Linked DNA regions of Persicobacter psychrovividus. The protein of the gene in region 1 interacts with the protein of each later gene in a pairwise test. Links are inferred from orthologs where the notes say so. Each region holds a gene or a part of one and is shown in the gene's direction. Other genes may lie near its edges.

The links.
Region 2: the proteins of AABK40_RS01640 (region 1) and rlmB interact in binary tests that used the Escherichia coli proteins (3 or more experiments, as listed by UniProt). The link is inferred for Persicobacter psychrovividus from one-to-one orthologs.

What each region holds. Positions count from the first base shown.
Region 1 is NZ_AP025292.1:370,478-387,646, reverse strand. What follows is about bases 8,012-10,929. They hold AABK40_RS01640 (NAD(P)H-hydrate dehydratase), read left to right. Parts: upstream 8,012-8,672; coding sequence 8,673-10,187; downstream 10,188-10,929. Other genes in these bases: mnmC2 (tRNA (5-methylaminomethyl-2-thiouridine)(34)-methyltransferase MnmC2), read left to right, coding at 10,233-10,922; AABK40_RS01645 (hypothetical protein), read left to right, coding at 8,377-8,661; AABK40_RS01650 (hypothetical protein), read left to right, coding at 8,012-8,245. Outside these bases: AABK40_RS01690 (glycosyltransferase family 2 protein), read left to right, coding at 1-147; AABK40_RS01685 (glycosyltransferase family 4 protein), read left to right, coding at 219-1,283; AABK40_RS01680 (glycosyltransferase family 2 protein), read left to right, coding at 1,273-2,220; AABK40_RS01675 (glycosyltransferase family 4 protein), read left to right, coding at 2,341-3,402; AABK40_RS01670 (glycosyltransferase), read right to left, coding at 3,392-4,201; AABK40_RS01665 (glycosyltransferase family 4 protein), read right to left, coding at 4,205-5,296; AABK40_RS01660 (glycosyltransferase family protein), read left to right, coding at 5,458-6,393; AABK40_RS01655 (hypothetical protein), read left to right, coding at 6,633-7,427; more of AABK40_RS01650, read left to right, coding at 7,595-8,011; AABK40_RS01630 (lysophospholipid acyltransferase family protein), read right to left, coding at 10,957-11,856; gmk (guanylate kinase), read left to right, coding at 12,152-12,724; nadD (nicotinate (nicotinamide) nucleotide adenylyltransferase), read left to right, coding at 12,755-13,345; AABK40_RS01615 (serine hydrolase domain-containing protein), read right to left, coding at 13,412-14,746; AABK40_RS01610 (hypothetical protein), read right to left, coding at 14,835-15,506; AABK40_RS01605 (CobW family GTP-binding protein), read left to right, coding at 15,704-16,654; AABK40_RS01600 (dipeptidyl-peptidase 3 family protein), read left to right, coding at 16,680-17,169. UniProt on the Escherichia coli protein: Bifunctional enzyme that catalyzes the epimerization of the S- and R-forms of NAD(P)HX and the dehydration of the S-form of NAD(P)HX at the expense of ADP, which is converted to AMP.
Region 2 is NZ_AP025292.1:546,998-561,030, reverse strand. Bases 3,750-6,502 are described here. They hold rlmB (23S rRNA (guanosine(2251)-2'-O)-methyltransferase RlmB), read left to right. Parts: upstream 3,750-4,615; coding sequence 4,616-5,389; downstream 5,390-6,502. Other genes in these bases: AABK40_RS02450 (mannose-1-phosphate guanylyltransferase), read right to left, coding at 5,452-6,502; AABK40_RS02460 (GWxTD domain-containing protein), read left to right, coding at 3,750-4,484. Also shown: AABK40_RS02475 (aldehyde dehydrogenase), read right to left, coding at 1-1,186; AABK40_RS02470 (glycerophosphodiester phosphodiesterase), read left to right, coding at 1,335-2,240; AABK40_RS02465 (class I SAM-dependent methyltransferase), read right to left, coding at 2,295-3,068; more of AABK40_RS02460, read left to right, coding at 3,276-3,749; more of AABK40_RS02450, read right to left, coding at 6,503-6,534; DNA helicase RecQ, read left to right, coding at 6,905-9,064; AABK40_RS02440 (SDR family oxidoreductase), read left to right, coding at 9,164-10,072; pyk (pyruvate kinase), read right to left, coding at 10,240-11,652; AABK40_RS02430 (S9 family peptidase), read left to right, coding at 12,316-14,033. UniProt on the Escherichia coli protein: Specifically methylates the ribose of guanosine 2251 in 23S rRNA.

The sequences.
Region 1 (17,169 bases):
AAAAATGTTAAATTCGCAGCAATGGGATACCACCTTTTCCATTCAGAAGAGTCGAGAGCATCTCTTACTGCGAATGATTCTAAGCTTCAGGAAGCTATTTTACGGAAGAAAATCAGGTGTAAAAAAGGAATTAGTCAATGGCTGTAATGAACAATTTAGGCTGAAGGGAATACGCACCTGCCTGAATTGATAATCCCATGATTTCAATATTAATATAGATGCATAAAATCGCCATTATACTCGATCGGCTAAAGAATATCCACTCTGGCTTAGGCCAAGTTTCACTGAATTTCGGTAAAGCCATCACCAAACAGACTTCTGCGGAAATTGCGATTAATGTACTGGTACCAAAAACGCAAAAGCACCTTTTTGATGATTACGATAAAGTTGAAGTCATTAATTTTTTTAGGAAAAACAAGATTCACCTTTTCGCCAAGAAGTATGACCTCTGGCACCTGTTGCACCAGGCCGGAGGCATGGAGCCGCCCCAAAACAGCAAGTTTATTTTCACCATCCACGACTTAAACTTTTTACATGAAGGTCATGACGAAGCGGGAGTCAGTAAGTTTAAAGAAGACCTGAGCCGAAAAATATCAAACGCAAGCTACCTCACTTACATTTCCAATTTCACGAAAAAGGAAGTGGAGCATTTTTTCCCAATTGCCAAAAACAAAGCATCGAAAGTAGTTTATAATGGCGTAAAGGTTCAGAAAAAGGAGTTTCACCGGCCACAACGCCTCCCCGAAGGCAAATTTTTATTTACCATTGGCCAGTTGCATGCCAAAAAGAATTTCCATACACTGATCCCATTTCTTCAAAAAACTGACCAATACCATTTGGTCATTGCTGGAGAACAACAAGGAGCCTATGCTGAAAAAATTCAGCAAATGATTAAAAGCTATGGATTGGAAGATCGGGTGAGCCTTCTCGGTGCGGTTACTGAATATGAAAAATCATATTTGTACAAATATTGCACGGCTTTTTTATTTCCTTCTTTACTTGAAGGCTTTGGTTTGCCTATCATTGAAGCGCTCCATTTTAACAAACCGGTTTTCGCATCTAACAAAACCTCTTTACCTGAAGTAGGAGGCGATTTCACATATTACTGGGATAGTTTTGACCCTGAGGAGATGATCAAAGTATTTGAAAATGGCATGGCAGATCATGCGCAAAGAGAAGAACATCACGAGCAATCCCTTCAGGTATTTTTAGAAAAGTACAATTGGCAACGTAATGCCCAAACCTACTTCACCATTTATAAGGAACTACTGAATGAACAATAGTACACTAACGAAAGGCATCTCTGTCATCATTCCATTTTTTAATGGGGTTCACCTTTTGAAAAAAAACCTGCCAAGTATTTTTTCTGCCTTACAGAGCACCGGCTTGCCACACGAGGTCATCGTGATGGATGATTGTTCTACTGAAACCCCAAAGGAATTTTTAGCCGAAAATTTCCCGTCAGTAATTCTTATACAAAACACCGTAAATTTAGGGTTCGGCGCCAACGTCAATAAAGGGGTAAACAATGCACAATACAGCCTCTCTTTACTACTGAATAGCGACATAGAGCTTACTCAAAACTATTTCAGGGAACAACTGCCCCTGTTCGATAAAAATGATACCTTTGCCACCGGTGGAAAGATCGTCACGCCAGGGACAGACCACATTGAGGCAGGATGGAAAGGGTATATTCGCTCTAAAAAAATAAAATGGGAGCCCTTTCAACCCCAATCAGGTATTCACTACAGCTTTTATATCTGTGGTGGAAATGCTTTGGTGAACACGGCAAAATTTATTGAAATAGGTGGATTTTCTTCCCTTTTCAAGCCATTTTATGTTGAAGATGTTGAACTGACTATTAAAGCATGGAGAACAGGTTATAAATCATACTATATCCCTGAGGCGGTCTGTCATCACGAAACAAGTTCGACAATCAAAAAGCATTTTCAGTCTGAAACCATTAATATTGCCCACAAGAAGAATCAACACCTTCTTAACATGTTACATGGTGATGATGCTATTTTTTTAAAAGAAAGCTTTAAAATGCGTGCAAATCAGCTGCTCTCTTTGCTTGGCTTAATTAAGAAAGACCGACAGCTTGTTAATGAGGCTATTCTTGCGATGTATGCTCAGGCAAAAGCATTCCGTAAAGAAAAAACTTTTAATTGGTCTGTTAAACAAGTTATTGAGTTCACGAAATCTCCTTATATTTCATAAGTTATATAGGAATACCTTTATTTTGGGAAGGATGAGCTCGATGTTAGCTGTACAAATAATCTTTTTCAGCGATCAAATCCCCCATTGGAAGGTACCTAAACAGTAATAAACTAAATCATCATGAAATCTTTACTTCTTGATATCAGCAAAATAAAAAACCTGTATTCGGGTTTAGGACATGTAGGGGATGAGCTCGCGAAGGGCATCGCTGTGCAGGCACAGCAAGAGTGGGAGTTGAAGTACCTATTACCAAAACGGTTTGAGGATCGCTATGGAAGTAAAGTGTCATATTTCTTCTTGAAAGCCTGGAGAAAGATTATTAACTCAAGGATAAAGGCTGATGTGTGGCACATGACCAGTGCCGATTCCCGTTATGAATTCAACCGGAAAAGTAAACTGTTGCTGACCATCCACGATCTGAATTTCCTGACCGAGAAATCCGGTGATAAACTTGAAAAAAGGAAACAACGATTACAGAAAAAAATCAATCAGGCTTCTGCCATCACAGCCATTTCAGCCTTTACCAAAAATGAGGTACTGAAACACATGAAGGTGCCGGAAGGAAAGGAAATACAGGTGATCTATAATGGTGTGGCCAATCCCATGGAGCGACCAGCCAGCCAGCCAGCGGTTGCCAAAGGTGAACACAAGCCGTTTTTCTTCACGATTGGGGCAATCATGTGGAAAAAGAATTTCCATACCCTGATCCCGATGATGAAGCACTTCCCTGAGTACGAATTGTGGATTGCCGGCAAAGGAATCGAGGGTGATTATGGTAAAAAAATCAGCCTGGCCATTCAGGAGCAGCAGTTGGGGGATCGGGTAAAAATGATTGGCGAAATTTCCAATGAGGAGAAAAATTGGGCTTATCAAAACTGTGAAGCCTTCTTGTTCCCATCCCTATTAGAGGGCTTTGGCATTCCTCCTATTGAGGCAATGTATTGCGGCAAACCTGCTTTTTTGGCCAATAGGACAAGCCTTCCTGAGATTGGTGGGAAACTGGCCTATTATTGGGATGATTTCGAGGCTGACGATATGGCCAAAGTCGTTACTGCCGGACTCGCTGATTTTAACGCCAAGACGGATGGCAAGGAACTGCTGGTTCAGCATGCCTCCCAGTTCAGTTGGAGTAATACCATCAGTGAATATATAGCACTTTATGACCAGCTTGCTAAGCAGTAGTTTTCTCTAAGCCATAAGGCGTGAACGGCTCTTTTTGTTCTTTAACGGACTGAAAGAGCCTTTTATTTTCTGGCTGTACACGGCTCAGCAATGCATGATGGCAGTGGTACAAAATACCTGAAAACCGCAAACGAATTACGGCAATCCCCAACAGGCCAAAACGATACTCCAGGTCATCATCCTCTCCTATGGTCGGGTTTTGGTAACGCTCATCAAAACCATTAATCCTTTCAATATCTTGCTTGAGTACTGACCAGTTACAGCCTTTCAGTCCTCCACTCTTAACGCGGAGGAGCTTCCGAAGGCCTCTTTTCTGAAGTCTGAAATGCTTGCTGAGTAGTACTTTTTCCCCACGCAAAGTGGCCTTAAAAAGTGGCATCAATAGTTGATTCAACTGCCCTTCCAGTATGCTTTCCGCACTTAGCTTTTCCGTTAGAGTCAACGAGAGCATTACCCTTCGGCCTGCGTTTACAATACCTGCTTTTTTTGCCGCAAGGTGGTCCCGCACAAAGTGCTGATGAGGGATACAATCACCATCAATAAAAATCAAAAAATCCGCTTTACTTGAGCGAATCGCTTTGTTAAGGATGCTGTTCTTCCGCCAGCCCAAATCTTCATGCCAAAGGTGCCGAATATGGTCATTACACATCCCTTTCACCTCCCTGACCACCTCGGCCCTCGAGCCATCATCAGCGATAATCACCTCAAAATCCTGCTCAGACTGTCGTGAAAAACCTGCAAGCACCAGCTTCAGCCACGCTACATTATTATAAAAAGAGACAATTACAGACGCCTTCATTTCTTATTCCTCCACCAAAATATCCTGATAAACATTTAGGGTTCTTTCTGCGGTAAGCTGCTTGGAAAAACGCTGTAAATGAGCACTCGCCCCTGCCACTATTTTCTGCCGGTATGCCTGATCCAACAGCACCCTTTCTATACCTGCTTTAAAGGCAGGGACATCCCCCACAGTTGCCGTAACACCTGTTTGGCCGTCAATAACCATTTCTGGCAAGCCCCCTGCAAGTGACGTTACCACAGGTACTTTTGCGGAAAACGCATCCAGCACACTCGTGCCCAGCCCCTCCGATTTCGATGGGATAAAAAAGACACTCAGGGCACCGATAGAGTTGTACACTTTGGGCATAAAGCCTGTAAAGGTAACGTGCTCGGAAATCCCCAAATCGGCCGCTTTTTCTTCAAGGTAAGGCCGTAGTTTTCCCTTTCCGATAATTAAAAAATGAAGGGCATGCCCTTCGTCCAGTAAAGCTTTGGCGGTTTCAAGGAAGGTATCATAATCTTTATCCTCCACCAGGGCAGAGGTGTTCCCGATCAGTTTTTTATGACGGGGGATCAGGAAGAAATCGTAAAAATCAAGTCCTTCATCAGGCCTGTATTTCTCGAGGTCCACCCCACTATGAATCGTTTTCACACTCTCCTGATCACTCACCACTTCCTGTACCTGCCCTCTTACATAGTTGGAAACCGTCAGAATCGCTTTAATGTATTCATGGTTATATTTCCACAGTGTGTAATGGCTTTGTTTCAGCTTCGCATCGATCCTTCTGCTAAGCACCAGTTTCACTTTATTACCGAACAGACAAGACAACAGACCGAGGTCGTGCGTTCGCCCACTGTGCATATGAATGATATCTATTTGCTCTTGCTCACAAAATCGTTTGATGCCCTTTGCAGTAGAAAAACTGATCGAATTGGTGAAGGGTAAACCGATATAGGAAATCTTATTCTTGATACAGTATTGCTCAAACTCCCCCCCTTGGCGGCAGGCAACAAAAACATCAATATTTCTCATTTGTAACTCCTCGATCAGGTACGCAATCTGTTGCTCTCCACCACGCCAGCCCCTTTCAGCATTTAAATGTAAAACCCTCATACATTACAATAATATAATCATAAACAAATAAGAAATAATTCAATAAGCACAAAGAACAAATTTAGGAGATTGTAGCTAAAATGCTATTTAATGTCCACCTGATTTTGAAATTCCCTGCTTTTCTATCGACCTTTGTCTTCTGAAAAATCTCTTATCACCATATGAAAATTAGTGGCTTCACTTTCGTCCGCAATACTTCCCAATTATTTTACCCTGTATTAGAGTCGATTTACTCGATCCTCGATTTGGTCGATGAATTTGTTATTGCTGTCGGCGACTCTACCGACGATACTCGGGAGCTCGTGGCAAGTATCAAATCCGACAAAATCAAAATTATTGATACCGTCTGGGACCTGCCGAAATTCAAACGTGGTGAATTTGCCCACCAAACAGATATTGCCAAAGCGCTCTGCACAGGTGATTGGCTGTTTTATATTCAGGGAGATGAGGTGGTTCATGAAAAATACCTGCCCATCATTAAGGATGCCTGCCAAAAGTATTTGGGTGATGAGAAAGTGGAAGGCTTTTTATTCAACTATAAGCACTTTTGGGGAGATTACAACCACTACATGATCTCGCATGCATGGTACCCAAAGGAAATCCGAATTATCCGTAACCGCCCACATATTCACTCCTGGAAAGACGCACAATCCTTTCGGTCGATTCCTGAATTTGATGGTGAAAGTTATTTCGCCAAAGAAGGAAGCCGCAAGCTGAATGTGATTCAACTGCCCGTGGAAATGTACCATTACGGATGGGTACGCCCTCCGCATAAAATGGCGCAAAAGAACAATTCCTTCCATAAAACTGGTCAGGGGCAAGATGATACCCAAGCGATGGCATACGAATTTGATTATGGTCCCCTGAATCAATATCCAGTATTCAAAGACACGCATCCTGCAACCATGCAAAGCCATATTGAGAAATTCGATTGGCAGGACCAATTGCGTTATGAGGGCTCCAGAGACACCAACCGCGCGCCTTATAAACATGAAAAACTGAAATACAGAATGCTGACTTGGGTCGAGCAAAACTTCCTTGGCGGTAACCTGATCGGAGGCTTTAAAAACTACAATATCATCGGAAAATATAAGTAAGTCGTTAATGGCACCCACGTTGGTTTGTATCATTTTTGATGCAGACCAATGTAGCATACCGTTCCATTTGTGGAGTTTACCACCAAATTTGTCGGAAATAGGATACAAATTTTATTTTACGACAACTATTTGATCTTTTCTTCTTTCATTTTGCGACAGTTTATGCTGATTTGCATGAAAAAGCGTACAAATTACTGATTAGAAAAGCCTTACCATGTATCAAAAAAAGTACAGCACATATGTTGCAGTGGCAAAAAGAAATCATTGATTACATTAAACAGCATAATCCTTCAGGTATTTTGAACCTTGATCAGCAAGATGCCATACTGTTTTTCGAGGCCGAAGCATTGCAAATCAGGCTTAAGAATATCGGAACTGCGTTTAATCCGCCATGCGAATCCCCTGCCCTCAGCTATAAGGAAATCTGCATTTGGGAAGATCAATGGTACAGCCACCAATTGGTGCTACAATCAAGAATCCAGTCCCTTTTCGGGCATACACAACGAATTTTTGCCCGTAAAACCAAGGTCGTCAGCCTAACAGCTCCCGAGGTAAAAACCTTTTTGGCCACCAACCACCTGAATGTCCCTATTGGTGGAAAATACAAATATGGACTAACAGCAAACGACTCCCTGGTTGCAGTGATGGTATTCAGCAAGGCCCGCCCCATAGAAAGAGATGGCCAAACCTACCAGTCCTATGAGATGATCCGACATTGTAATTTAAAAGGACATACCGTCGTTGGGGGAATGAGTAAACTTCTCAAGCATTTCATTAAAACACAACAACCCGACGACATCATGACCTATGTAGATAAAGACTGGTCTGATGGAAAAACCTATCTATCACATGGTTTTCAGGCTTTGGAACATACTCCTCCACAATTTTTTTACCTAAAAAGTGGGGCACATGAGCGCATTTATCCGCACAGAATCGGTGAAAACACCAAAATCGTGAATCAATTGTTAATTGCTGAGGGTTATCGGGTGGTTTATAACCAAGGAAATATTAAATTGCTGTTCAAACAAAAATAAAGGTCTGATCGGCTATTTGTTTTAATACAATTGCAGAACAGATCAATAAATACACAAATATTTTATACTATTGTAAGATATTGACTATTAGTTCATTGACACAATGAAACTTTGCACGTTATTTGCGGGCAGATCATTGTGATTAATTCGAATCAACTATTATAAAGATGAAGAAAAGACTTTGGACCCTAATTTTAGGAACATTTTTGATCGGAAGTGTATCTTTTGCTTACGCTCAGGATAATTCAGGGGATGCAAATCAAGGACCTCAAACCCTAAAGCAACAATTTGAGACGCTGAAAAAAGAAAGTACTACCTATAAAAATGGTAAAGGTATTCCTTATAAAGTGATCAAAGAAAATAGCTATAACAAAATTGTCCGTGTTGTTGAAGACAGTATTGTTGAGCACCGCAACTTGCAGAAACAAACAAAAGCACAATTGGCTGAAAGTAATCAGGAAATTGTCAAGCTTAATGATTTGATCTCTGCCAAAGATCAGGAAATTGAGAAAAATATTTACCAAGTGGGCCACCTTACGGCACTTGGCATGGACTGGAACAAAGACACTTTCGTGGTGACAAGTTTCGGGATTATTATTTTGTTGATCGCCATTTTGGTATTTGCATTCACGAAAGTGAAATTGAGCAATAATACTGCAGCCAACAAAACTAAAGATTACGATGAGTTGTACGACGAATTTGAGGAGTACAAACAGCGTATGCGTGAGCGTGAAACAAAGCTTCGCAGAGAATTAACCACAGAAATGAACAAAGTGGAAGAATTGAAGGCTTCCTTGAAAAGAGGTTCAAACGCATAAGCATTCTTCAAAAAATATTTGAATAAGTAGGCACTCATTTTGGGTGCCTATTTTTTTATGTAAAAGTTGGCAAAATCTCATTTTATTTTCCCCTTGAAAAACGTTAATTTCTTCACGGAGGACCATAAACCATGACAAAGACCAATTACCGCATTACCATCACCACCAACGGACAGGCGCTGGTGCAATATCAGTACGCCCACCTTGAAGAGGCCAGCAATTTCTTTGACTTTCTCTGTAAGGGTCAATTTTTTGCGGCGACCACCATTACCCTCGACGAGGTCTTGCGGCAGGCAGCTCATGACGAATTGGAAACCATCCATAAACTCACCAAAGTAGTCCTCGATCAGAACGGTCAGCGAACAATCCACGACCACCGGTCAAGCAAAGACGGCTACACCTATTTTGGCTATTAACCCCCACTTATATGCGCATTCTTAGTCCTGAGCAAATTCATGCTGCCGATCGGTTTACGATCGAAAATGAACCGATCACCTCTGAAAAGCTGATGTTTCGAGCAGCAAAAACCTTCAGCAAATGGTTCCGAAACCATGCGCCCAACCGCCCCAAAAGCCTGATCCTTTGTGGGGTTGGCAACAATGGCGGCGATGGGATCGTTATCGCAAAACTGTTGGCGCAAAAGGGATACCCTGTTGAAGTTGCCGTGGTGCGCTTCTCCCCGAAAAGCAGCAGGGATTTCAATCATTATTTTCATCAGTATTCCAGCCTTTTCCCCGTACATGAGGTCGAAACTGTTGAGGATCTTCCGCCTCTTGATCAGTATAAAATATTGATTGACGGCATTTTTGGCGTCGGACTTAACCGACCAATAGAGGGCTTTTCTGCGGAAATCATTCATAAAATCAACCATTCGGGTAAAGAAATCATTGCCATTGATATTGCCTCTGGCTTATATGCTGAACGGGCCTCTTCCAAAGAGCAGGCCATCATTCGGCCATCACACACGATCTCTTTTCAGGTAGGGAAACTCGCTTTTTACCTGCCCGAAAATCACGATTTCGTTGGTGACCTGCATATTCTCGACATCGGTCTTGATCAGGAGTTCATTCAGTCGCTGCATGCCCCTTTTGCGGAAAGCAACCTGGAGGACATCAGGCAGATGCTCATGCCACGCGACAAATATGACCATAAGGGTAGCTACGGCCACGCTTTAATTATCGCAGGAAGCTATGGAATGGCTGGCGCCTGCGCACTTTCTGCCAAAGCGGCTTTGCGTTCTGGCGCAGGGCTGGTAAGTGTGCAGTGCCCTACACGCTGCGTCGAGGTGTTGCAGGTGGCCATACCTGAAGCCATGGTCATCCCCGATGAAGTCGGTCATAAACATTTCGCCAAGCCTACACTCACCGGCCAATTTGATGCCGTTGCCGTGGGGCCTGGTATCGGTACACATGAAATGACCCAAGAGGCTTTGGCAAACCTTTTTGCCACCCATGAAGGCCCTTTGGTACTGGATGCCGATGCCCTGAATATCATCAGCCAATCGCCTGCATTACTGAAAAACATCCCAAGAGGGAGCGTGCTCACCCCTCACCCCAAAGAATTTGAGCGGCTGGTGGGCAAAACAAGCAACCAGTTTGAAAGGTTAGAAAACTTACAGGCGTTGGCCGTCGAACACCAGATTATCTGTTTGATTAAAGGAGCGAATACCGCCATTGGATTACCCGACGGCAGGGTGTATTTTAATCCTACTGGAAATCCTGGGATGGCCACTGGTGGCAGTGGCGATGTTCTGACAGGCATTATCACTGCCCTTATGGCGCAGGGATACCACGCTGAAGAAGCCGCGATTGTGGGTGTTTATGTACATGGCCTTGCAGGTGATTACGCCGCAGAGGCCCTGGGGATGACCAGCCTGATCGCATCTGATATCATTGCACATTTACCCAAGGCCTTTCAAAAGATCGACCATAACCTTTGGTAAAAATTCCCCATATTTACCGCCAGAAACCCGATTTACTTTAACACGATGGCAGAAGAAAAGAAAATAGAAATTATACAAACTGAGGACGGATCACATTCGCTGTTCCTTCCCGATATGGACGAAACCTACCACTCCTCTCACGGCGCCATTCAGGAGTCAAGGCATGTATTTATTAAACATGGACTCGATGACTGGGCAGCACAACACCATGCGGATACCATTAATATTTTGGAAATCGGCTTTGGCACTGGTCTGAATGCACTTTTGGCTTATGAGTGGGCACATCAGCATAAAAAAAATGTTGTATTCTATACCTTGGAAGCTTATCCGCTAAAAGAAGAAATTACCACGCAGTTAAATTACCCTGCACAAATGGGGCAGGAGGATTTCGATGCGCCATTTCAGCAAATGCATCAATGTTCCTGGGGTACTTTACATCAGCTTTCTCCCTATTTCAGTATTTATAAAATTCATGACAAACTGGAGACGGTCAGCTTCCCTGCGGTAAATTGCCAGCTGGTATTCTTCGATGCCTTTGCGCCAAGCAAGCAGGAGGAAATGTGGGCTTTACCCCTTTTGGAAAAAGTAACTGACCAATTGGTGAACGGTGGCGCACTAAGCACCTACTGCGCAAAAGGGCAGCTGAAAAGAGACCTTAAATCTCTTGGGCTGACCGTAGAAAGCTTGCCTGGACCTCCAGGAAAGTTTCAGATGGTCAGGGCTTCGAAAGCATAAAAAAATAGCGCATCCAGTGGGGTGCGCTATTTTTTTAATCTATGGAGGCGACATTTTTGGGTTTCTGATGGGAGCGTTTCCAGCGTCGGTGGGTCCACATCCACAACTCAGGCTGTGCCTTTATATCTTGCTCCAAACGGCGGGTATGGCGTTTGGAAATCTCTAAATCACTGACCGTATTTGGCTCCTCGACAAGCAGTTCAAAATCCACCTCATAAAATCCTCGCTTGGGTCTCCTTACTACAAAATACACCACGGGATAGTCGAATTTTTGCGCCAGCTGGGCAGTCCCCTGGTACACAGGAGTATCCTGATTCAAGAATTTTATCCAATGTGCATGTCGCAATAAAAGAGGCGTCTGATCTGCCAAAAATACCACTGCGGTTGTTCTGTCGCGGTTGGCCAACATCGACCGCGGCGTATCTCTGGCTTCCACCAGCTCGGTCCCAAAGCGGGATCGGATATCGAAAAGCAATTGATCAAAAATTTCGTTATGCAATTTCTTGTAGATACAAACCAGCGGGTGCTTGGCTTCGATATTCACTCGTGCGCCACCGAGTTCCCAGTTGCCATAATGCCCCATTACGACCACGATACTTTTTCCCTGATCGTACAGTTGTTGTATCTGGTCCAAATTTTTCACTTTGACCCGTTCCCGTAATACCGATTCGGTTACAGAGATTTTCTTGATGGCCTCAAATATTGAGTCGATCAAATACCGATAATGATCTCTGGCGATTTTTTTGCGTTCCCGCTCAGATTTCTCAGGAAAAGAGCGCGACAAGTTCATCAGAACGACTTTCTTGCGATAAGGAAAGAGGTAATACACCAAGACGAATACAAAATCAGAAATAGTGTATAATACTCGCCAAGGTAATTTGGAGACCAAATAAAACAGGGGGTAAATACAATATCTATATAGAATCTGTTGCATGCTTGGCGATTTTCCTAAGGACGAAAATCGTAATTTTTTGATAATTAATAAATTTTTTTGCCTTTGTTTACCAAAATTAATGAAGTTACTGAGCCTATTTTGGCTATAAAGACCGATTTTTTTACCTTTGCGCATGGAAAATATTTATCATCGAAATAAGTCTTTAGCACACCACCGTGCCCCCATCACTCATTGCCGTTCAAAATACATCTCATATGTTATTGGACGTTAGCGTTCTGGTAGCTTATTCCTTCAAATCCCTTTTATTTTCTCCTTCCCCAATTTTAATAATATCATGACGCACCAAGGCAAAGCATTTATCTTTTCCGCGCCTTCTGGATCTGGCAAAACAACAATTGTTCATCACCTGTTAAATCAACGCAGGGATCTTGCATTCTCTATTTCAGCGACTACCCGCGCACAAAGAGGACAAGAGGTGGATGGCCAGGATTACTACTTTCTGAAAATGGATGATTTCTGTTCCAGAAAAGATCGGGATGAATTTGTAGAGTGGGAAGAAGTTTACCCAGGCTGTTGCTACGGCACACTGAAAGCTGAGGTGGAGCGCATTTGGGCGGAAGGCAAGCATGTGGTTTTCGATGTTGATGTTAAAGGGGGAGTCAGTTTAAAAAAATACTTTCAGGAGCGTGCCCTGGCCGTTTTTGTCCGTATTCCAAATCTGGAAACACTCGAAGCCCGACTTCGCGGCCGTGGTACTGATGATGAAACGGCGATCAAAAAACGATTGGCCAAAGCGGAATATGAACTGGGTTTTGAGCCTGACTTCGATGTAACGATCATTAATGACCGCCTTGATGAAGCACTTAAAGCTTCAGAAAAAACGATAGAAAATTTTATTAGAAAATAATCCCACCACCACCGTCAAACGCTTGAAAACATGATCCCCACAAAGAAGAAAGTAGGATTGTTTTTCGGTTCCTTCAACCCGATTCATATAGGGCATCTTATTATTGCCAACAGTATGGTGGAACTTGCCGAACTTGACCAGGTTTGGCTGGTGGTTTCTCCGCAAAATCCTTTTAAAAAGAAAAGTACACTGGCGCACGAGTTTGATCGTTATGATCTTGTCGATATGGCGATCAAAGACAACTTTAAACTGCAGGTAACAGACGTAGAGTTTAGAATGCCTAAACCGAGTTACACCATAGATACGCTGATTTACCTTTCAGAAAAACACCCCTCTTATGAATTTCAGGTGATTGTTGGTCAAGACAACCTGTCGCATTTTCATAAATGGAAAAACCATGAAGTGATTTTAGAAGATTATGGATTGGTGGTTTATCCGCGTCCTGAGGCTAAAAAATCAAGGTTTGATGACCACCCAAAAGTGCGCATGGTGCATGCACCGATGGTGGATATTTCCGCAACATTTATTCGCCAATGCCTGAAGGAAGAGCGATCGATCAAATACATTGTACCTGATGAGGTTATTAATATGATTAAACTTCGAAAATTATTCGGAGCATAAAATCAAAGCCCGAAACTGATCGACAGTTTCGGGCTTTGTTATTTTTAGGCTAAGAGGGGCTTAAAACTACCTTACGGCGGTCTCTTTTGGAGGTACAGCATCCAAAACGCGCCTCATAAAACCATTGTAGTCAAAATCATTGGAAATCCCCAAACGCACCACCACCAAATCGTGAGAAGGCACCACATAAACCCGCTGCCCCTGGAAGCCATCGCAATAATAAATATCCTCTGGGCAATCAGGCAATTCTTCCTTGCTCAGGTTCAGCCACCATTGTGCGCCGTATTTTCCATCAGCGCCTTTGGCCTCTTGGCGGGTAAAAGAAACCCACCCTTCGGGCAAAATCCGTTGCCCGTTAAAAACGCCATCGTTAAGGTAAAGCAAGCCGAAGCGTGTCCAGTCGCGGGCGGTAGCAAAAGCATAAGAGGAGCCCACAATAGTACCAGAAACATCAGGCTCCAGCACCATACTCTTCATACCGCAAGGCTCAAATAATCGCTTATTGGCAAACTCGTAATAAGCCTGCTGGTCACCGATGGTTTCTTTAATAATACTGGACAAAATGTTGGTTGTTCCTGAGGAGTAATACCACACCGAATCTGGTGGGTAAACGAGCTTTTGGGCACTGGCATAATCCCCCATATCGGCAGTCATGTAGAGCATTTTCGTCGCCAGGGAAATATCACTATAATCTTCTACCCACTTCAGCCCACTATTCATTTGCAGCAAGTTACGCAACGCAATGCGCTTACGCATGTCTCCTTGCCATGCTTTGACAGGCGCTGGATCCTCTATTTTCAGCTTTCCATCGCCAACCAAAATTCCCACCAAGGCGGAGGTAATACTTTTGGTCATTGACCAACCCAATTGGGGGGTATTTTCATTAAAACCATCACCGTAGGCTTCCATCAGAATTTCATTATGCCGACTGACAATAATTGCACGGGTTTTCAATTCTGGTACCATCGCCTCCTGCACAGCCATGGTAAGTTGCGGACTCGGAATACCGCTTCGGACATTCAAATCACCCAAAGGCCACGGTTCATTCGCTTCATCGAAACTGGTACGCATGGTGGGCTTTTTTTCTGGAGGCCCTTGCCCGTCAATCAACAAAGTACAGCCAGTTCCTTTATGGTAAACAGCGGTTTGGGCGCCAAAGCCCAATACGGTACTGGTGACCGTCTTTTGCTCGTAATCGACTGTCGGTGTCGCAAAGCGAATCAAGGAGAAATCAAGATCCTGATCAGTGACCGATTCAGGTAACCGATCAGCCACAAAAACACAGGAGCAGGTCATTTTTGAGGCATAACCGTTGATAATTGGCAATCGGGCATTTCCATACCATAAGCCAAAGCCCACTAATAAAATTACAGTGGAGATAAAAATCATTCTTCTGTTCATAACAGAGGTTAAGTTTGTTGGGAGTTTACCCTCCTAATTTAAAAACATCTGAGCGATCAAGAATAAAAGAGACGAACTTTTTCGATAATTATATTGCAATCTGTTTTTCAAAATGCCGAAGTTCTATTGAAAGTTGATTCACCTTCAGGTAATGGTCAGCAACCCGCGATACCTGCCGTATTTTTTCCTGATATTTTAATTTGGTATGAAAGGTCATCCACTCCATCACCAATATGGTCTGAATCCCACTCCATTTCTCTGGATTGATGACGCGTGATGTTTCCTGAAAATTTCGCCCATTGGGGCTTCCGAAGGTCTGTAATAGGCCAGGGGTCAGATCAGCATTGGCCAATAACTGTACTTTGGCCAAATAGCCATCGAGAAAATATAATGTTAACTGATGACAATCAGCCTTATTCAGCTTTATCAGATGACGTGGCGAGATCATCACCTGTACCCGATCATTATAAAAGAAACCGTGGTCATCGAACAATGTCAGATCAAGTTCATCCTTGAGGCTGCCGAGCTGGTAGGCATCTATTCCATTTAAAATATCAATATTATGCAAATCCTGAATACCCAACGGCAGCGTTGCCTGCTTCATGTCCAACACCAAAGGGTCGTGAACTTCAAAATCCTGATTAACAATGGGGACAGTCCTGTTTTTCGGAATGGGCGCATCGCAACTGTTCAATAATAGAAATACCAGGAAGTTCAGGCAGTAAAAAGACCAAATAGGAGAGGTGGGGGAAAGCGTCATCGCAATATAGGTTTAGGTGGGGGGTAATATTATCAACTAAACTCCTATTTAAATGTTTGAAAAATCATATTATAGTATTTGATATTCCCATAACAGAATCGCTTCCCTCCTCCTCAGCCCGTGAATTGTCTGATTAATCACTTGATCGTTGGGGAAACTAATCCCCTTTGCTTAATTTGGAGCAAACAGAATAACAAATGCAGAGTAACACCCCAATAAAAGTTACAATCCTTACTGGATTTTTAGGCGCTGGAAAGACAACACTTGTCAATCAACTCATTCATGATAATCCAGCAACCCGATTTGCCATTATTGAAAATGAGTTTGGCAAATCCGCCATTGATCAGGAATTGATCACTGAAGAAAATGCTGGAATTTTTGAGTTGGCCAATGGCTGTATTTGTTGTAATCTGAATGCTGACCTGGCAAAAATTCTGACAGAACTGATCACCAGTTCCTATGAATTCGACCACCTGCTGATAGAAACCACGGGAATTGCTGACCCTTTGGCCGTAGCGGCTACCTTTATGTTTGACCCACATTATGCGGGCATCTTCAAACTCGATGGTATCATCGCACTTGCCGATGCCCTGCATCTGGAGGAGATGATGGAAAAGGAAGCGATCACCAATCAGCAGCTTGCTGCCGCTCATATTGTCCTGCTGAATAAAACAGACCTTGTCAGTGCTGATGACCTTCAGCGAATCGAAGCGAAAATTCAGTCGGTAACACCTTTCATCAAAATCATTCCATGTCAGCAGGCCAAAGTTGAAAACGAGTTACTTTTCAACCTTCGGGGTAAAGACTATCAAGTGGTGGAACAGCAAAGCAAGATCCCGGCCACTACTCACCAACACGGTAAAATACAAAGTATTACCTGGGAATCCGACCAAGCCATAGACCTCCATAAACTGGAAGCATGGCTAACGATGACCCTTCAGTTACAGCCAAACATTTACCGCCTGAAAGGTATTTTGTACGCATTAGAGTACAACAATAAAATTATCATTCAATCCGTGGGTCAGCAATTTTATTTCACTCAAGGCAGTGAATGGCAGCATGACTCCACAACCAACAAGGTGGTTATCATTGGTAATCAGCTCAATAAATCGATTATCTTTCAGGGCTTAGACGGCTGCCTGGCTTAGTTTAAATCTACAAATAGTAATAAATATGAAAAACCAACTGCTTAACTGGTCGCTTGCCTTAGCAGCGGCAGGGCTCATGACGGCCTGTGGTACCAAAGAAGGTACAAACACTCCTGCAACAACACCTGCAAAAAGCGCCATCACTCAAAAGGTTCAACAATATGACCATTTTAAATTGACGACCGATTTAAGTCAATTGAGTGCCAAACAAAAGGAATTGTTGCCTTTATTGATTAAGGCCGCTAAAATCATGGACAACATCTTTTGGAAAGAAGCCTATGGCGATAAAGCAGCCCTACTTTCTAAATTATCTGGCCCTGAAAAAGCGTATGCGGAAATCAATTATGGCCCTTGGGATCGTTTGGATGCCAACAAACCATTTATTGACGGCGTGGGTGCCAAGCCAAAAGGTGCCAACTACTATCCAGCAGATATTACAAAAGAAGAATTTGAGGCCGCAAAAGTGGCGCATAAAAACAGCTTGTACACGGTGATCCGCAGAAATGAGGAGGGCA
Region 2 (14,033 bases), 180 kb from region 1 along the record:
CTCCAAAAGGAAAGTTTTCAATGAAATAATTGGTAAAATGCCTGTTTTCGGAAAAGACATAAAAAGCGAGTGGGTGACTGAGTTTGTTCAGTATTGGGGCAATCTCATTAATCCCATCATAAGAAAGGATCGGCAAAACGGGGCCAAAAATCTCTTCCTGCATTACGGCGTCTTCTACGGCAACCCCAACCATAACCGTTGGTGATATATACAGATCAAGCTCATCACAAACACCCCCGAAGGCCACTTTATCTGGCTGCAACATCGCCTCCAACCTTTTATAATGTTTATTACTAATTATTCGTGGGTAATCTTCATTCTGCTGAATATTGTCGCCGTAAGCTTTGATTACCTCCACCTGAAGGGCTTCCACAAAGGCATCGTGCACCTCGCGATGCACAAGAACATAATCTGGCGCTACACAGGTTTGCCCCGCATTCAGAAATTTCCCCCAGACCACCCGACGAGCTGCCACCTCAATATCTGCATCACGGTGAACGATCACGGGACTTTTCCCTCCAAGCTCCAAAGTGGCAGGAATCATTTGTTCTGCCGCCGCTTTGGCTACAATCTGCCCGACCTTGCTGCTCCCTGTAAAGAAAATATGATTGAAAGGCATGGACAACAGCTCCGAGGCCGTTTCTGCCCCACCTTCTACCAAGGATATATATTCAGGCAGAAAAGTTGAAGTGATGAGCCTCTTCAATACTGCTGAAGTATGGGGTGTTAGTTCTGACGGCTTGATTACGGCACAACAGCCCGCGGCAATTGCCCCTATCAGGGGAGACAATGCGAGCAAAATCGGGTAATTCCACGGCGCGATGATCAGACTTACGCCAAGCGGCTCCTGATAAAGGAAATTGCGTGCAGGAAAGTTCACCAAGCTCAAACCGCCCTGTACCTGTGGCTTTGTCCATTTTTTCAAGTGCTTCAGCGCATGCTTAATCTCTACCTTGAGCATTCCTATTTCAGTAATGAAGGTCTCGAAAGTACTTTTCCGAAAATCGCGCTGCACCGCTTCGGTAAGTTCTGGCTCGAAGTTCTCCACAGCTTGGAGTAGTTTTTGCAACTGCCTCTTCCTGAAGCTTAAATCACGGGTATGCTGCTGTTGGAAATATGCTTGCTGCGCCTCCAAAAGGGTGGTCGCCTGATCTGGACTCAGGGTCTGATTTATTGTTTCACTCATAGTTATCAAAATAAGAAAAATAGCTTTGTTAAGATACAATAAATTAAAACCATGTTAAGTTCACCAAGAAGTAATAATTCCTTCAAACACATCACTTGCAATTCCACCAAACAAAACCCACATTGCGAGTAAAAAGAAGTCATACTCAATGAAAAAGCCTTACATCGGTCTTATCGTCTTATTATTTATTTGTACTAATGCCATGGCGCAGTTTGATTTTGAAGGTCATCGGGGAGCAAGGGGACTCCTTCCAGAAAATACTATTCCCGCATTTATAAAAGCGTTGGATTTGGGCGTTACCACCCTTGAGATGGATGTGGTGATTTCTAAAGACAAAAAAGTGGTCGTTTCACATGATCCCTTTTTCAATCATGAGTTTACCACAACGCCTGAGGGAAAGAAAATTCGCTCGCGTCAGCACGATGAGCACTTGCTTTATCACATGAATTATGAGGACATCAAGAAGTATGATGTCGGAAAACGCAACCATTCGGAATTCCCAGAGCAGGTTTCTGTCCCTGCCTACAAACCCCTACTTTCAGAGGTGTTAACAACGGCTGAGCGACACGTGAAAAATACGGATCGTGATGAGGTATATTACAATATAGAAATTAAGGCGGAAGAGGAGTGGGACATGCTTTATACTCCTCCGGTAGATGAGTTTTGTGAGCTTGTGGTGAAAACCGTAGATGCTTACGTGCCGATGCACCGTGTGATTCTTCAATCTTTTGATCCCCGCGTGCTGGAGTATTTACATCAGCATTACCCACAAATTCGACTGGCCTTTTTGGTGGAAAACAAGCAGTCTATTCAGGAGAATCTGAAAAAGCTCAGCTTTAAGCCACCGATTTACAGTCCTGAATATTTTTTACTGAAAAAGAAGGATGTCAAGTGGCTTCATGCCAATGATTTCAAAGTCATTCCATGGACAGTCAATGACAAAGAAGAGATGGAGAAATTGGTGGAATGGGGCGTCGATGGCCTGATCAGTGATTACCCTGACCGACTGATGATCATCAAAAAAGAAATGAAGCTGCACGCCACAAGCTTATAATAAAAAAGCCATTTACAGCGGTTGTAAATGGCTTTTTTTGTGTTGAATATTTTATCACTTGGTCAGTACATAAAATAAATCAAGGGCTTCTTCTGGCTGTTTCACCAAAAGGTAATCCTGATGGGAAATTGACTTGACCAAATCATCCGATACATCTTTCAGCTTGTTACGGTTGCGGCGGTTCATAATATCATAAGGGATCTTCAGTAAAGCCGCAGGCAGACGATACTGCAAGTTCAGGAAATCATATTTCATCACTGCCTGAACTGATTTTTTATTTCGGTGATAATATTCCCACACCTTCTCGTTGCCACCAATACCCAGCGTATCGATCTGATCAAAATAACGGTTAGCCAACAGGCGCAACTCTTCCGCAGTGTATTCCCGAATATGCCATGGGTTTCTGCTCAGCGTCTTGATAATATTGGGGGTTGAAATAATCGCTTTACCTCCTTTTTTCAGTACGCGGTGAATTTCTTTCAGAAACAAGGCGTCATCTTCGATATGCTCAATCACCTGAAAAGAGACCACAGTATCAAAAGACTCGTCAGCAATTCCCTCGAAAGGAGGAACCATTGCCTGGCGGAAATCCACCTCGGGATGCTGGGCTTGCAATTTCTCCACCACCTCATGAATTTTATCTATGGCCGTGTAAGATTCACTCTTGGGCGCCAACAAACTGACCCCACGGCCTTCTCCACAGCCCACCTCAAGCAAGCGTCCACTGACAAACGGCTGTGCGGCATAGTAAGCCTTTAGCAGGCGTTGATGAATAGGGTTATCAGAAGGAATCTGATCCGAAGCGATTTCGGTTGTATATACACTCATTCGATTAATGACTAAGCTATTGGATATAGAATTGAATGCTCAACGCATCCTTTCCTATTACGTTAAATCTTTAAATACAAATATAGCCAAATCCGTGAACTGAAAAGCGAAGGGAGAAATAAATGAAGGAGATGGCCGAGGAAATATCTTATTTCCACTAAAAATTGTATTTTTAACCATGAATTTTTGACATATCGCCGCCCTCCTATGCATAAACCCAATCATCTCCTGATCATTTTGATCGCGCTACTGAACATTTGTTCACTTTCATCAGCCGTGGCTCAACTCCCATTGAGTGAATATAATCAGGCCTACAACTACAATCCGTTGGCCTTAACCAACTTTCACCATTTTGTTTACCGGGACAAGCAAAACCTCAGGGTGTACCTGAATATCCGCTACCGTTCAGAAAACAGCGTGATGGAAGACAGTGAGCTCAGTTACTTCTTTGTCAATTCGCTGAACTCCCTTGACAAAAGCAATACGGAAAAACTCAACAACAGCCACTTTGTAGGCCATGAAACGCTGAATAACCACTTTACCATTCCCCTGAGCCCAAAGGTTGATACAGGTGATATAATGGTCATAAAAATGGCCACCTACGATAAAAACTTTACCTTTTATCATTGTATCCCGCTGGAAGAAGCGGTGGATTTTCTGCCCATGGATGGCACACAACCTTTCTGGGGAATGACTGACAACTTCATTCCTGAAAAGGCTTTTCAGATTTCCACTGCCGACCCCAATGCAAAAGTTACGGTGCGCCACTGGAAAGACCCTTTCCTGCCTTCCTTACCACCGATGAGTAAAACCTCGCCGCCAAAAGAACTGGCCACTGAAGACAAAACCTTTGATTCTGGCGCCACCATCCCGATCAAGGCGATGGGAACGTACTTCATCAGCCTAAACCCTGATCAAAAAGAGGGCTGGATATTCATGAAACAAGATAAATACTATCCTAAAATCAAAAAAGTGGAAGACCTCGCGCCACCGTTGCGCTACATCTCCACCAATGATGAATACAAAGCCCTGTTGGTCACCAACGACCGCCGAAAAGCTTTTGAGGAATTTTGGCTCAGCAACAGCCGATCACCAAAACGCGCTAAAAGCACCATCAAGAGATACTACAATCAGGTGGAATTTGCCAACACCTTTTTCACCACTTATAAGGAAGGATGGAAAACGGACCGCGGGATGGTCTATATTGTTTTCGGCAAGCCCGATGAGGTTTACCTTCACCCCAAAGATGAAATCTGGGTGTATGGGCGCGGAGAAGAGGAGCAGGTACGGTTTGTTTTTGAAAAAAATACCGAGCACTACAAAAATGGTCTGTTTATGCTGAAAAGGGCCAAAAAATATCAGGATGTATGGTTTCGGCAGGTTGACCTGTGGCGCAAAGGCCTCAAGGGCATTTAAATAAATGAGAAACATCTTTGGGCATGGGCTTAAAAGGGTTGTATCTTTGCATTGAAAAGCCTGGCAGTAATTGAGCATCATTTTTGCTAATGATTAATCAGCGCTTTTATATTTAGGAAAGTATTCAGTTTATGGAAAGACAATTCCGCGGCACTCCCCGCAGAAAACCGCAATCGGCGGATATGATTTTTGGCACAAGAGCTGTCATTGAGGCGATACGCGCCGGAAAAGAAATCGATCGGCTGTTCATCCAGAAAGGGTTGAACAACGAACTTACAAAAGAGCTTGTAGATACTGCAATTGAATTTCGATTGCCGATCAGCAAAGTCCCTGTGGAAAAACTAAATCGCATTACGCGTAAAAATCACCAAGGGGCTATCGCTTACCTTTCAGCAGTGAGTTACCAGTCGCTGGATAACATCATTAGCCGTTGTTATGAGCAGGGGAAAGATCCTTTTATTCTGATCCTGGACCGTGTAACGGACGTGCGTAACTTCGGGGCAATTTGCCGTACGGCCGAATGTGCCGGTGTGGATGCCATCGTGATCCCAAGCAAGGGTGCTGCACAGATCAATCCAGATGCTGTAAAAACATCTGCAGGTGCATTGAACATTATCCCGGTTTGCCGTCAGGATTATCTGAAAGATACCATCACCTACCTTCAGGAAAGTGGTGTTGCCGTTGTTGCTGCTACAGAAAAAACAGACAACAGCTATTCAGATATCGATTACAACCAGCCTATTGCTGTTCTAATGGGATCAGAGGAAGACGGTGTATCGCCGGAATACCTAAAACGCTCCGATTTGAAAGCTAAGATTCCAATTTTGGGAAAAATCGAATCTCTGAATGTTTCGGTAGCCGCAGGAATTATCCTGTACGAGGCCGTTCGTCAGAAAGGACTATAAAGATAAAAAGGGAAGATGCACATCAGCATCTTCCCTTTCTTTTGTTGGGGTAAATCCCCCGGCTACAGAAATTCGTTTCCTGTGGCTTTTTTTACCGCTTTGAATATCTTCTTGAACTTTCGCTCGTCACCCTTCTTAACGATCATCACGACCTTCTCCCGCAGTGCGACCACATAATTCTCCAGGCCTTCTGCGACAATAAGCGCATCAGGGTCATCACTCACAATCATCGAGTCCTCCACATCAAACAACATCGCATTCGCCTTCACGCTGTTGGTGCCCTCCTTTTCCTCATTACCTTCGTGAATCGCCTGAAAAGAGCCCAAATCAGCCCACTCAAACTCCCCCAAAATCACCTCTACATTATCGGCCTTCTCCATCAAGCCATAATCAATGGAGATATTTTTACAGTGCGAATACGCCTTTTTGATTTGTCCACTTTCCTGATCCGTAAAAAACACATCCCGAAGGTCCTCAAAATTCTCTGCAATCTCAGGAAGGTACTTGCGAAGTGCCCGAACGATTGACTGTGCATTCCAGGCAAAAATCCCCGAGTTCCACACATAGTCGCCGCTGTCCACAAAAAGTTCTGCCATCTCTTTTGTCGGCTTTTCAGTAAACGTCTTTACCTTTTTGATCGTCTCGTCCTTTCCTTCAATATATTGTAAATAACCAAAAGACGTCTCCGCCCCATGAGGCCTCAAGCCAATGGTCATCAGTGTGTCACGCTCCTCGACCGAATCCAATGCTGAAAAAATACAACGGTAGAAGGAATCTTCACGAAAAATGGTATGATCTGAAGGTGCGGCCACAATACGTGCCAGCGGGTTCCTTGCCGCAATTTTATAACAGGCGTATGCCAGGCAGGTGGCTGTATTACGACGGTGGGGCTCCAATAGTAACTGATCGGCATCCATCTCAGGAATCTGCTCCATCACCAGTTCTTCATAAGACTCATGCGTAACGATGTAAATATTCTTGCGTGGGCAGACGGGCAAAAACCGTTGGTAAGTCTGTTGCAGGAGCGATTTCCCCGTGCCTAAAACATCCATAAACTGCTTGGGCTTTTTTATACTGCTGAATGGCCACAACCGGCTGCCAATGCCTCCAGCCATGATCACCACATAATTATTTTCACTGTACATTACTACACGGGTTACAATTAAACAAATCTTTAATTTGTTTAAATTTAAATACTGCTTTACAGCTTACAATTTATATCCTATTCCCCGAAAAAAGAAATAAACTCCTTTTGTTGATATGTTATAAATTGTAAATTCATGTATCAAATCTATCCTTTGAGGGATTCAGAGGCAATATTTAAATATTAATTTAATTTTCTATAAATATAATATCAAATCCTCCTCAATCAAGTTTACCCCATAGGGAATAACGCATAACTAATGATCAAAATCATTAGAAAAATACAATATTTTTCAATATCTTATATTAGGGCATTGCCAATTTTCAGGCCATGAACTACGTAATGATTTTTGAGCACCTACAACTGCAAGGATCTTGAGTAAAATAACAGATAAATTAAAAGAAGTCTTCGGTTATGACCAATTCAGGGGTAACCAAGAAGTCATTATAAAAAACCTCCTGAACGGCAATAATACATTCGTTATTATGCCCACAGGAGCCGGTAAATCACTTTGTTACCAGCTTCCTGCCCTACTTTTGGACGGTACTGCTATTGTTATCAGCCCGCTGATTGCACTGATGAAAAACCAGGTTGATCAACTCAATGCTTTGGGCGTTTCCGCTTACATGCTCAACTCCACCCTGACCAAAGGGGAGATGAACAAGGTAAAGAAAAAAGTTTTAGAGGGTGAAGCGCGTTTGTTATATGTGGCACCAGAATCACTGACCAAGGAAGAGAATGTCGCTTTTTTGAAAGAGGCAAAAATTTCTTTTGTAGCCATTGATGAAGCCCACTGTATTTCAGAATGGGGGCATGACTTCCGACCGGAATATCGTCGAATTCGAACAATCATCACTCAGTTTGGTGATTTACCCATTATTGCGCTCACGGCCACGGCCACCCCAAAAGTGCAGCTGGATATTCAGCGTAACCTCGGGCTTGAGGAAGCTAACCTGTTCAAATCTTCCTTTAACCGCGAAAATCTTTATTATGAGGTTCGCCCGAAAAAAGGAATCGACAAGCAACTGATAAAATTTATCCTTGACCACAAAGGGCAGGCAGGGATTATTTACTGTCTGAGCCGTAAAAAAGTGGAAGAGGTTGCCAATTTACTGAAAGTGAACGGCATTAAGGCAGCGCCATACCATGCAGGTCTGGAGTCTGGAATGCGGGTAAAAAATCAGGATGATTTTCTAAATGAAGATCTTGAAGTGATTGTAGCGACCATTGCTTTTGGTATGGGGATCGACAAACCCGATGTGCGGTTTGTCATTCACTACGACGCCCCAAAATCACTGGAAGGTTATTATCAGGAAACGGGACGTGCAGGTCGCGATGGCCTCGATGGGCATTGTCTGCTTTTCTACAGTTATAACGACATTGTAAAACTCGAAAAATTCAACAAAGACAAGCCAGTTACCGAGCGGGAGAACGCAAAGATGCTCCTGGATGAAGTGGCTTCCTTTTCAGAATCTGCCGTATGTCGACGCAAACAGTTGCTCCACTATTTTGGAGAACATATGGAGGAAGATTGTGGCTTTTGTGACAATTGTAAGCACCCGAAAGATCGTTTCAATGCACAGGATCAAATTCAGATAGCTGTAAAAACAGCCCTGATGACCAGCGAGCGTTTCGGCATCAACCATTTGGTGTCCGTTGTTCGAGGTTCACAAAATCAGTATGTCCTCAGTTACGAACATGACAAGCTGCCAATTTATGGTCTGGGAAAAGAAGATGATGATGAGCACTGGAAAAATATCTTCCGTGCGGCGATGATTCATCAGCTTCTGGATAAAGATATTGACAATTATGGGGTACTGAAGGTTACCGAGCTCGGTAAAAAATTCATTGACGAACCACACGAGATCCTTGTTCCCCTTGGGCACGATTACCGCAACGAAAGTGAAGAAGAGGATCTGCCGACCATCAATGTAAAAGCGCACGATAAGGTTCTTTTTGCGCAATTGGTCGCCCTTCGAAAAGAAGTAGCCAAAACCAAAGGGGTGCCTCCTTATGTGGTTTTTTCAGAGCCAGCACTTGAAGAGATGGCCATCATCTATCCCACCTCCATGGAAAGCCTTTTGCAGGTTCAGGGAGTGGGGCAAGGCAAAGCACGCAAGTTCGGAAAACCGTTCCTGAGCCTGATAGAAAAATACGTCGCTGAAAACGACATTGAAACTGCCGATGAAGTAACGGTAAAAACGGCTGGTGACCGTTCTAAAGATAAAATTTTTATCATTCAGCAAATCGACCGTAAGGTTAATCTCGATGAGCTTGCTGAAGGAAGAAGCTGGGATTTCTTCCAGCTATTGGAAGAAATGGAGCACATTTGTTTTTCTGGAACGAAGCTGAACATCGATTATTTCATTGAGGAAATCATGGATGAAGAAATGCAAAGCGATATTCAGGAATATTTTATGGGCGCTGAAACGGACAATATCGAAACCGCACTCGATGAACTGGGAGAAGATTATGCCGAAGACGAAATCCGCTTGATGCGCATTAAGATTTACACGGACTTAGCAAATTAAATTGATACAACACCAGATTGAAGAAAGCGTTTATGATGACAGCATCAACTTAATGATGGTCATGATAAACGCTTTTTTGTCATCCTTTTTTATAAACCTATGAAGATACTTATTACTGGAGCCAATGGCCTATTGGGGCAAAAATTGGTACAGCTACTTAGCCAGCAAACAGATGTAGAGGTGATTGCCACGGGATTGGGCAAATCAAGGCTCCCAGCGTCAGCAGGGAAATTTACTTTTATTCCGATGGATATTTGCAATGCAGCGGAGGTCAATGAAGTGATAGGTGCTCAAAAGCCTGAGGTGGTCATTAACACTGCCGCCATGACCAATGTCGATCAGTCAGAAACAGAACAAGAAAGCTGTTGGAAGTTGAATGTATCTGCGGTAAACCACCTGATTGATGCCTGCGGAAAGCAGGATTCTTTTCTGTTACACCTTTCTACGGACTTTATTTTTGACGGACAGGATGGTCCTTATGATGAAGAAGCAAAGCCCAACCCGATCAGTTATTATGGAGAAAGTAAGCTTGCTGCGGAGGAATGCCTGCAAAAAAGCAATATCCGATGGGCCATTGCAAGAACGGTACTGGTTTATGGTATCGCTCATGACATGAGCCGATCAAACATTATCCTGTGGGTAAAAAACAGCATCGAGCAGGGTAAGGAGCTTAAAATTGTCGATGACCAATGGCGTACACCTACCCTTGCCGAAGACCTTGCGATGGGCTGCTGGCTGATTGCCAAAAAACAGGCAGAAGGTATTTTCAATATTTCAGGAAAAGATCTTCTTACGCCATATGATATGGCCATGATGACCTGCGACTATTTTGAGCTTGATAAATCAGCCATAGAAAAAGTGGACGGCAGCATCTTTCAGCAAACAGCCAAACGACCACCCAAGACAGGTTTCAATATCGACAAAGCCAGAAAAGTACTCGGTTACGAACCCCACAGTTTCGAGGAAGGAATCAAAATTCTACATGAACAGATTACCCAGAAGGTGTAGGCCAACGATTGAGCGCAATTCAACAGCACATCAACACTCATTGTATTGATTTCAATTTACTGCCATCTGAAAAGGAAGAACAAGATTGAAAGCGTCGAAAAAAATGCTTGGCAAAAAAAAAGACGACCATATTGGTCGTCTTTCTTATTTTATGGGAAAGCTACTTATTAGTAGTTTTTCTCGATGTTTTCCAAAGTTGCGATGTCCAAAGTAGATGCACCAGCAGCCTCACCGAAGTTACCACCAACGATAACCAAACGATCAGTTGCTTCAACAGCACCATTGTCTTTCAACGTCTTCACTGATTCTTTGATGAATGCGTTCTTATCGTCACCTTTAGACAAGTAAGTTGCACGCACACCGTAAGTCAAAGACAATTCACGCATTACACGCTCATCATAAGCTACAGCGAAAATTGGTGTTTTTGGACGGTAAGCTGCAATAGCACGTGGAGAACGGCCAGAAGCTGTGTCTGTGATGATTGCAGTTGGGTTCAAGTGCTCTGAAGCATAGTAAGCAGATTTTGCTACGAATGCAGAGATATCGTTGTTCAATACAACGAACTCAGTGTTTTTCTTGAAACCTTCGTAGTTTTCTGTTGCCATAGCAATAGAAGTCATTGTTTTTACGGCCTCGATTGGGTAGTCACCGTAAGCTGACTCACCAGAAAGCATTACTGCATCAGTACCATCATAGATCGCATTCGCAACGTCAGAGATCTCCGCACGTGTTGGACGTGGGTTCTCGATCATTGTGTGCAACATTTGAGTAGCAGTAATAACAGGCTTACGACGAGCGATACACTTGTCGATGATCATTTTTTGAGTGATCGGAATACGCTCCTGTGGAATCTCAACAGCCAAGTCACCACGAGCTACCATGATAGAGTGTACGTGATCCAAGATCTCGTCGATGTTATCAACACCCGCTTGGTTCTCAATCTTAGCGATAATTTTCGCATCAGAACCTTTAGCATCCAAGATGTCTTGTACAGCGATAACGTCAGCAGCGTTACGTACGAAAGAGTGTGCTACGAAATCAATGTTGTTATCAGCAACCCACTCGATATAACCTTTATCCTTAGCAGTGATAGAAGGCAATTTAACGTGAACAGAAGGGATGTTCACTGATTTTCTTGACTTAACAGGACCAGAGTTTTGTGCGATACACAACAACTTGTCGCCTTGTTTTTCTTTTACGATGAACTCAACATCACCATCATCAATCAAGATACGAGAACCTGCAGGTACATCTTCTACGAAACCAGCGTAGTTTACATAAACCAACTCACGAGTTGACTTACCTTCAGGATCACCAGCCATGAATACTTCGTCACCTGGCTTCACGCGGAACTCTTCCTCGATCTTTGTTGTTCTGATTTCTGGACCTTTAGTATCTACCAAGATACCGATTTTGTCAGATACTGCACGAACGTTTTCAACAACGCGCAAAGAATCTTCGAAAGTTTGGTGAGCTGTATTGATACGAACAACGTTCATACCTTGATTATACATTTCTGTCAAGAACGGAATGTCACACTTACGGTCAGAGATCGTAGCAACAATTTTAGTATTTTTCATAAAAGATGTATTTGTTTAACTTTTCAGCTTTTTCTCAATCATTAAAATTCATAAACGCCAAATATGCTGATCCAGCATTTGTACCCTCAAAGCCAAAAGCGATAATTGATCTTGTAAAAACAATATTTGTGCCAATACTTACATTATCGGTCGCCTGTAAATTTCGTGCAAATTTAAGTAAAACATAGGCCTTAGCCTAATAGCGATGCCTATTTGCCGATAAATTACATTCTGTGGCGCAAAAGCCGAAAATTTTACACCCTTCCCAAAAACAAGCAACTTATTGATTCACAAATTAATGATCTCACAAACTATTAAGATCTTATCACCAATATTTGGCTTTAGAAGTAACACAAGAAATGATAATGTGGTTCAAACTATGTGATTTTTTTTGAAAAAACTCACCCGATTGTGCTGAATAGAAATAAGAAAAACACAAATCATGACTTTTATCATAATTATCACAATTATCCATCAGATCCCACTTATTTTAACGTCCCTTCCCCGTTTTTGAATTAATACACTTTTTGCACTGATCAAATTCAGCCCAATTTTTGACAAAAAGCTACATTCCTTTAGAAAATTTTACTGAAAAAACGACCTTTGAACTTTAAAGAAGAATAGACTAAAATGTGCGCTCTGCCGCACCAAATCATAGCAATAATGGAAGCACCTCGCCCCAAAAAAATAAATAAAATATTGACTGCCCACGGACACCAACGTGTGGACGAATACTATTGGATGCGCGACCGCGAAAACCAAGAGGTTGTCGATTATTTGAACAAAGAAAATGAATATACGCAGGCTTCGCTTTCGGCTACTGAAGGGTTGCAAAAGACACTTTATGACGAAATCGTTGGTCGCATCAAGCAGGACGATAAATCTGTTCCTGTGCTCTATGATGGCTATTATTACTATACCCGATATGAAGAGGGCAAGGAATATGCGATCAATTGCCGAAAAAAGGGCAGTTTGGAAGCGGAGGAAGAAGTGCTTTTGGATCAAAATCAAATGGCCAAAGGGCATGATTATTATTCCCTTGGCGATTGGGAGGTCAGTACCAATAATCAACTGATTGCCTTTAGTGAAGATACGGTCGGCCGCCGCAATTATGACATCCGCATCAAGGATTTGCAGACGGGTGAGGTATTTGAGGATTTGATTCCTGCCACGGCGGGAAGCATCACTTGGGCCAATGACAACAAAACGATCTTTTATACTTTGAAAGATGATGCCCTGCGAGCTTACCGTACCTATCGACACGTTCTGGGTACGCCTCAGGAAGAGGATGTTTTGGTATTTGAAGAAGAGGATGGCTTATATGACACCTTTATCTATAAAACCAAATCCAAAAAATACCTGATCATTGGCTCAACGAGTACAACCTCTTCCGAATTTCAGATTTTGGAAGCGGAAAACCCGACCGGCGAGTTCAGAATGTTTCAGGCACGTACGCCTCTGTTGGAATATGGCATTGATCACTTCGAAGATCATTTCTATATCCGCACCAATATGGCGGCGCACAATTTCCGCCTGATGAAATGTACCGAAACGGCCACCACTTTTCATGATTGGGTGGAAGTGATTCCTCACCGCGAAGATGTGCTGTTAGAAGACATCGAAATTTTCCGCGACTATTTGGTGGTTACCGAAAGAAAAGACGGATTGATCCACCTGAATGTGAAGCGTTGGGACGAAACGGAAGACTATTACATTCCATTCGATGAACCTGCCTATGTGGCTTATACAGGTGCCAATATGGATTTTGACACCAACATCCTGCGTTTTGGTTACGCTTCGATGACCCGTCCAAACTCGGTATTTGATTTCAATATGGCGGATCGCTCCAAAGAATTGAAAAAAGAGCAAGAGATTGTCGGCGGGTATTCTGCGGATGATTATGTATGTGAGCGCGTGAACTTCCCTTCGCATGATGGCGTGATGGTTCCGATGTCGATTGTCTATAAAAAAGGACTGAAAAAAGAGGGAGGCAACCCGACCTTGCTTTACGGTTACGGTTCGTATGGTTACAGCATTGATCCGCATTTCAGCTCGGTGAGATTATCGCTGTTGGATCGTGGATTTGTTTATGCCATTGCGCACATCCGTGGTTCTGAAACCTTGGGACGTTCATGGTATGAGCATGGTAAGTTTTTGAAAAAGAAAAATACCTTCTTGGACTTTATCGCAGCAGCGGAATGGCTAACAGCTGAAAATTATACCAATAAAGATAAATTGGCAATGATGGGTGGTTCTGCCGGAGGCCTGTTGATGGGTGCGGTGATGAATATGCGCCCTGATTTGTTCAAGGCGGTGATTGCTGCGGTTCCATTTGTGGATGTGGTTACAACCATGCTGGATGAATCCATTCCATTGACCAT